Regions from separate parts of the Mycoplana sp. ABR4_002 genome, predicted to be linked through region 2. Evidence: predicted binding sites of a transcription regulator. Region 2 holds the regulator's gene; each other region holds the start of a gene.
The links. The regulator LexA, encoded in region 2, represses DNA repair genes until DNA is damaged. The targets are predictions, from matches to a motif close to TGTTCNNNNTGTGTTCNG.

Region 1 (2,265 bases), 540 kb from region 2:
CCGGATAGAAGGAAAGGTGGATGTTCTCCAGGATCTTCTTGTTGCCATAGGCCTTGTTGAGCCCGGCCATGTGATAGATGAATTGACGTGCCATTCAGCGTGCGCTCCGCATCGAAGGGGAAAATTGCCCGCTATGTAGGCGAATTCTCCGGCAGCGGCAATGCGCGAGAGCCCCCCGCCGGTGGGATTTGTCGCCGCCGGCAGGAACAACATCGGGTACCATCCGGCGCCGCGACTAGGTGCACGCCGGCCAGCGCCGCCTCGCACCGGCCGGCCGGCGGCAATCGGTGAGCGCCCGCCTGCGCCCCAGCGGCCTCGCTCCGGCCAGGGTCAATCGGCGACGACCGCCCGTTCCAGCAAGCCGCGCTCGCATCTCGACGTCGTGGGGGCCGCCCCGCGCACCAGCGCCGCCAGGTCTCCCTCGGCCGCGGCCAGTCCGACCGTCAGCCCGGTGACGACCGCCTCGCCGCCGACCGTGCGGCAACGCAGCCTCACCCGCTCGCCCGCGCCCTCGCCGAAGGCCGCCTCGAAGGCGGCCGCAACCCCGGCCTGGGTGACGGTGCTGCCGGCCTGGCCGGCGAGATAGGCGCCCACCGCCGACCGCTCGACCGCCTCCAGCATCGCCAGCGCGCTGCGATAGTAGGCTTCGGCGCTCGCCGCATGGCAGGTACCGTTCATCAGCCACTGGTGGCGGTCGAGCCCGGAGGCAACGCCGGGCATGGCGATCGCCAGCCGCGCCGTCGTCTCGGCGGAGAGCGCGAGCGCCGGCAGTTCCGTCCACCGCCGCTGGCGGTCCTGCCTCTTCTGGTCGGCGCCGATACCGCAATAGCTCTTCTTCACCTGCCACAGGCCATGCAGCGTCAGCCGCGCGGCCGCTGGCCCGTTCGCCGGGTGTGAGGCGCATTCCGGGCTGTCCGGGCGCGTGCGGCAGAAGCCCGGCTGCCAGGTCAAGGCCAGCACATGCCGCGTCCGTCCCTGCCCGCTGCCGCCGGCCGCCTTGGTCTCGTCCGTGGCAGCGGCAGCGCCCGGCGTGGCCATCGCCAGATATGCGGCGAGCGCCGCGGCCAGGCTGACAATCGATCTCGGTAAAGTCATGACCCATCCCCCAACGGAACAAAACATAAACATGAAGCAACAAATGCGGGAAAATTGCAACCCTGAATTTATCATTTTGCCCTGCGCACCCTCCAGCCGGGCCGCCCGTCGCCGTCCCGATTGATTTTCCCGGAGAAATCACGTCCATCTCCGCACCGATCGACCCGTCAGAAGGACCTTCCGAAGCGGCATGTTTACAAGCACCTTGCATCTGGAGAGCCCGACGGGCGCCAGCCTCGCCTACCGCCACGCACCGGCCCACGGCGAAGCCAGGGGCATCCTCCTGATCAGCCACGGCCTTGCCGAGCATTCGCGCCGCTACCAGGGCTTTGCCGAGCGCATGGCGACCGAAGGCTTCCACGTCTACGCCCATGACCACCGCGGCCACGGCGAGACGGCCGCGCCGGACGCGCCGCTCGGCCGCTTTGCGGCCCGCGACGGCTGGCGCACGGCGCTGAAGGACATGCTGGCGATGCTGGAGATGGCATCGGCCAGCCACCCGGGACTGCCGCGCATCCAGTTCGGTCATTCCCTGGGCGGGTTGCTGGCGCTGTCGTTCGCAGAAGCCTATCCGGCGGCTATCGACGGCCTGGCGGTGTGGAACTCCAACGTCCGCCCCGGTCTTGCCGGTCGCGCCGCGCAGGGCCTGTTGCTGGCCGAACGCATGCGCAAGGGCTCGGACGTGCCGAGTGCATGGCTGCCGAAGCTGACCTTCGGCGCCTGGGGCAAGGCGGTGGCGGGCCGCCGCACGGATTTCGACTGGCTGTCGCATGATCCGGCCGAGGTCGACCGCTACGTCGCCGATCCGCTCTGCGGCTTCGACGCCAGCGTCTCGCTCTGGCGCGACATCTTCGCCATGACCTTTGCCGCAGCGGACAAGGCCGCACTCGCGCGGCTGCCCAAGACGCTTCCCGTCCATCTCGTCGGCGGCGACCAGGACCCCGCCACCGATTTCGGCCGGTCCGTGGCCTGGCTCGGCCGGCGGCTCGCAAACACCGGCATGGGCGACGTCACCTGCCGCATTTATCCGGGGCTGCGCCACGAGACCCTGCTCGAGCGTCCGGACCTGCGAGAAATGCCAGTTGCGGAATTCAGCGCTTGGTGCCAAAGGGTTGCGTCTTGATCCCACCGACCGGCAGGCGAACATGACCGCGCGAGCAGCATCCCCTT
Region 2 (2,265 bases):
GCCACGCCGCAAGAGCGTGGCGCTGGCTGTGGTCGAGCGGGACCGCGACCACGTTACCAAGCTCGGGCCGCGTCGGGCCGGCGTGATTAACTGCCAACGAGAGAGGAAGGAAAGCGCATGATCAGGATTTCCATTTTGCTCGTTCTGCTCGGGATTGCCGCGGCGGGCTGCACCCCGACCGAAAAGGGTGCAGGCATTGGTGCCGCGACCGGCGCAATCGTCGGCGGCGCGATCACCAACGACGTTCGCGGAGCGGCGATCGGCGCGGCGATCGGCGGTGTATCCGGGGCGGTGATCGGAAATGTGGCCGGCCAGCCTGGCCAATGCTACTACCGCGACCGTTATGGCCGGCGCTACGTCGCCGCCTGCCCGCGGTAGGCATCCGGCCTCCTCCAAGCGGGCAATCGGCCCGGTCAAGGCGCCGACCTGCGGCGCCTTCGCCGGGCCGGCCTGCGCAAAGAAAACCGCGCTGCGGCAATAACTTCACGCCGTGTTCACGAAATTTTATCCACTTGCGGAACACATTGGGAACAGATAGTGTCCGTTCTGGATTTGTTTCGATTCTGGGTGAAAAGCCAATGCTGACCCGCAAGCAACAGGAACTGCTTCTTTTCATCCACGAGCGGATGAAGGAGACCGGGATCCCGCCGTCCTTCGACGAGATGAAGGACGCCCTCGATCTCGCCTCGAAATCCGGTATCCATCGGCTGATCACGGCACTGGAGGAGCGGGGCTTCATCCGCCGGCTCCCCAATCGCGCCCGAGCGCTCGAGGTGATCAAGCTGCCCGAGGCCTATTCGCCAAGCCCTGCAGGGCGTCGCGGGTTTTCGCCCTCGGTCATCGAGGGCAGCCTCGGCAAGCCGGCCCCTGCCCCGGCCACAACGGCCGCTGCCGGCGTGGAAAGCTCCGTGTCGGTGCCTGTGATGGGTCGCATCGCGGCCGGCGTGCCGATTTCGGCGATCCAGAACAACACCCACGATATCGCCGTGCCGATGGAGATGCTCGGCGCCGGAGAACACTACGCTCTCGAGGTTCGCGGTGATTCGATGATCGAGGCCGGCATCCTCGACGGTGATACCGTCATCATCCGCAACGTCAGCGCGGCCAATCCCGGCGAGATCGTCGTCGCCCTCGTCGACGACGAGGAGGCAACGTTGAAGCGTTACCGCCGCAAGGGCGCCTCGATCGCGCTCGAGGCTGCCAACCCGGCCTATGAGACGCGCATCTTCGGACCCGACCGGGTCAAGATCCAGGGCAAGCTGGTCGGACTCATCCGCCGGTATCAGTGATCGGCGCTGCCGCGGGCGTTTCGAACGTATTCGACCGCCAGTCATACAGCCGGTGGCGGCTCCAGGGACGCCCGAGAGTCGTCACCGCGGTGCGAACATTGTAGCCGATCACGCCTGACGGATCGGTCACCGGTGCGATTTCAAGCGCACCGGTCCGGCGCAGGCTGCGAGCCGTGATCAGCAGGGCCCCCGACCGGCAGGCGCCGGTGCGCAGGTGCTGGGGGGCCACGACGAAGTCGGCGGCGTCACAGGCGCTGCCGAGATGGACCGGATCCTCGAGGGCAATGACGCGCCAGCCCGCCTGCGCAACGCCGGCGCACCATTCCCCCCGACGGCAAACGAATCGCCGCTCTCTGGTCGCAACGGCAAGCGCCGCGCGCAGGTCCGCGTTCGCCGCTGTTGCCGCGCCCCCGCCGGTCATCACTTGCCGGCCAGGGGCAATGGCGTCCCCTATCCGGTCCGGGCGTCCACCCGTTTCGCGCGGACTGTCGTTGTCGCTGCGCCCGTCGCCGGAGCGTTGCGCACCGGAGACCGTTCGCTCCCCCGCCTTCTGCAAGGCCGGCGGGCGGTGGTCGCCGAGGCGAAGCGCGCGTCGCCACTGGTCGTAGATGAACACCGGCGGCCGCGGGCGGTTTGTGGCCACCTCACCCGCCCACACGAGCGCGACGAGCCTCCCGTCCTCCGAAACGAGCAGTTGAGCCGCCGGTTCCGGGCGTCCGCAAAGCGCGACCCCGGCGCCGATCGCCAGCGGTGCGACCGCCAGCAAAGCCAGCCGCGACCGGAACAGGCAGATCAAACCGCCGCCGGCGGCGACCAGCGCGAAAGCCAGCGGTGGAAGCCGTCCGGTAAGCAGTTCGCCACCCCAACCGGCAACCCAGCCAGCCAGACCGATGACGCGGTCGATTCCCCAACCCATGATCGCCAGCGGCACGGCGTCGAGGCGGAGAGGCATCAGCAGCATGGCCACGACCGCCAT
Region 3 (2,265 bases), 230 kb from region 2:
GAGAACCTGAAGAAGGCGATGGCCGCCTGAGGCCGGCCCAAAGCGACCCGGCTCCGGCCGGGTCCCACGAAAAGCCCGCCGCGTGAAACCACGCGGCGGGCTTTTGTTTGCAGGCGATGCCCGAACGCAGCCAGCCGGTCCGAAAGCCTCCCGCCGTTGCCGACCGGTCGCGATCAGCCGCCGCTGCCGGCCGACGACCGCATTCGGCCGCGCTGCAGGCGCGGGGCCGAAAGGCCCCGGCCGGACAAGGCGCGACCGCCGCCGCGCCGCCGGTCACATTTCGGCGAGGCTGTCGCCGTCGTCGTCCCCGGGGCGCCCTGAGTCGAGCAGCTTGTCGGCGATCAGGCCTGCGTTCTGCCGCAGCGCCATCTCGATCTCGCGGGCGGCGTCGGGGTTGTCGCGCAGGAACTGCTTGGCGTTCTCGCGGCCCTGGCCGAGCCGCTGGCTGTTGTAGGAGAACCAGGAGCCGGACTTCTCCACGATCCCCGCCTTGACGCCGAGGTCGATCAGCTCGCCGGTCTTCGACACGCCCTCACCATACATGATGTCGAACTCGACCTCCTTGAAGGGCGGCGCCATCTTGTTCTTGACGACCTTGATCTTCGTCTGGTTGCCGATCACCTCGTCGCGTTCCTTGACCGCGCCGATGCGGCGGATGTCGAGGCGCACGGAGGCATAGAACTTCAGCGCATTGCCGCCCGTCGTCGTTTCCGGCGAGCCGAACATGACGCCGATCTTCATGCGGATCTGGTTGATGAAGATGACCATGGTGTTCGAGCGCGAGATCGACGCCGTCAGCTTGCGCAGCGCCTGACTCATCAGCCGCGCCTGCAGGCCCGGCAGGCTGTCGCCCATCTCGCCCTCGATTTCGGCGCGCGGCGTCAGCGCCGCAACCGAGTCGATCACCAGCACGTCGATCGCGCCGGAGCGCACCAGCGAATCGGTGATCTCGAGCGCCTGCTCGCCATTGTCCGGCTGCGAGATCAGCAGGTTCTCGAGGTCGACGCCGAGCTTGCGGGCATAGACCGGATCGAGCGCGTGCTCGGCATCGACGAAGCCGCAGATACCGCCCTTCTTCTGTGCCTCGGCGATCGTCTGCAGCGCCAGCGTCGTCTTGCCCGAGCTCTCCGGACCGTAGATTTCGATGATGCGTCCCTTCGGCAGGCCACCGATCCCGAGCGCGATGTCGAGACCGAGCGAGCCGGTCGGGATGGTTTCGATCTCGACGACGCTGTCCTTCGAGCCGAGCTTCATGATCGAGCCCTTGCCGAACGACCTCTCGATCTGAGAAAGTGCCGCTTCGAGTGCCTTGCTTTTGTCCACCGATTTGTCCTCTACGAGCCGCAAAGAGTTTTGTGCCATTTGCTCCACCTTTAGGTTATTGGGGCCAGACAGGCAATGAAGCCGCCGATGGAAGCTATGTACACTTTTTGTTCTCATTTGGCAACAGAACACCATGCGGTTGATTAATTTCGATATTCCCGGCAGCGTTCCACGTTCGTTTCCGGACACTTGCACACTATTCTACCATTCCTTCGCCGGCCGGCGCGAGCCCTGTTCGGGCGCGAATCGCCGCGACCTTCAGGGAGGTGGCCGATGAACCGGATCCTTGTGCTCGGCGGCGCCCACGTCGATCGTCGCGGCCGCATCCACGGCGAGACCGCACCCGGCGCCAGCAACCCCGGCAGCTGGTTCGTCGAGGCAGGCGGCGGCGCCTTCAACGCCGCGCGCAACCTTTCGCGGCTCGGCCATGCGGTGCGGCTGATCGCCCCGCGCGGCGGCGACGGCGACGGCGAGATCGTCGCGGCGGCGGCTCTGGCCGCCGGCGTCGAGGACACGCCCTTTACCTTCCTCGACCGGGCGACGCCGAGCTACACGGCGATCATCGAGCGCGACGGCAATCTCGTCGTCGCGCTCGCCGACATGGAACTCTACCGGCTGTTCTCGCCCCGGCGTCTGCAGCAGCGCGCCGTGCGCGAGGCCCTTGCCCGCAGCGACGCGGTCCTCACCGACGCCAACCTGCCGGCCGAAACGGTGGCCGCCATCGCCGCCACCGCCGGGGAAAACGGCAAGCCGGTCTTCGGCATCGCCATCTCGCCCGCCAAGGTCGAACGGTTCCGCGAGGCGCTGCCCGCGCTGTCCTGTCTGTTCATGAACGAGGCGGAGGCCCGCGCACTGGCACGGGGGCGGCCGGACGACGCACGGGGCTGGCCGGCCCTCCTGCGCGCTGCCGGGCTTGACTCCGGCGTGGTCACGCGCGGCCGC

Region 1: a site for LexA is predicted at 1,110-1,127, ahead of ACXAGF_RS12365 (ribonuclease T2 family protein). Genes of this name have one in related genera too.
Region 3: a site for LexA is predicted at 1,421-1,438, ahead of recA (recombinase RecA). Genes of this name have one in related genera too.

Annotation. Positions count from the first base shown of each region.
Region 1 covers NZ_JBSWVO010000001.1:2,569,054-2,571,318, forward strand. The annotation lists gene ettA (energy-dependent translational throttle protein EttA) at 1-94, opposite strand, end outside; gene ACXAGF_RS12365 (ribonuclease T2 family protein) at 331-1,095, opposite strand; gene ACXAGF_RS12370 (alpha/beta fold hydrolase) at 1,286-2,218, shown strand; gene ACXAGF_RS12375 (DMT family transporter) at 2,241-2,265, shown strand, end outside.
Region 2 covers NZ_JBSWVO010000001.1:2,028,012-2,030,276, forward strand. The annotation lists gene ACXAGF_RS09860 (YMGG-like glycine zipper-containing protein) at 118-378, shown strand; gene lexA (transcriptional repressor LexA) at 579-1,289, shown strand; gene ACXAGF_RS09870 (ComEC/Rec2 family competence protein) at 1,270-2,265, opposite strand, start outside.
Region 3 covers NZ_JBSWVO010000001.1:2,257,290-2,259,554, forward strand. The annotation lists gene ACXAGF_RS10945 (NADP-dependent isocitrate dehydrogenase) at 1-30, shown strand, start outside; gene recA (recombinase RecA) at 274-1,362, opposite strand; gene ACXAGF_RS10955 (carbohydrate kinase family protein) at 1,597-2,265, shown strand, end outside.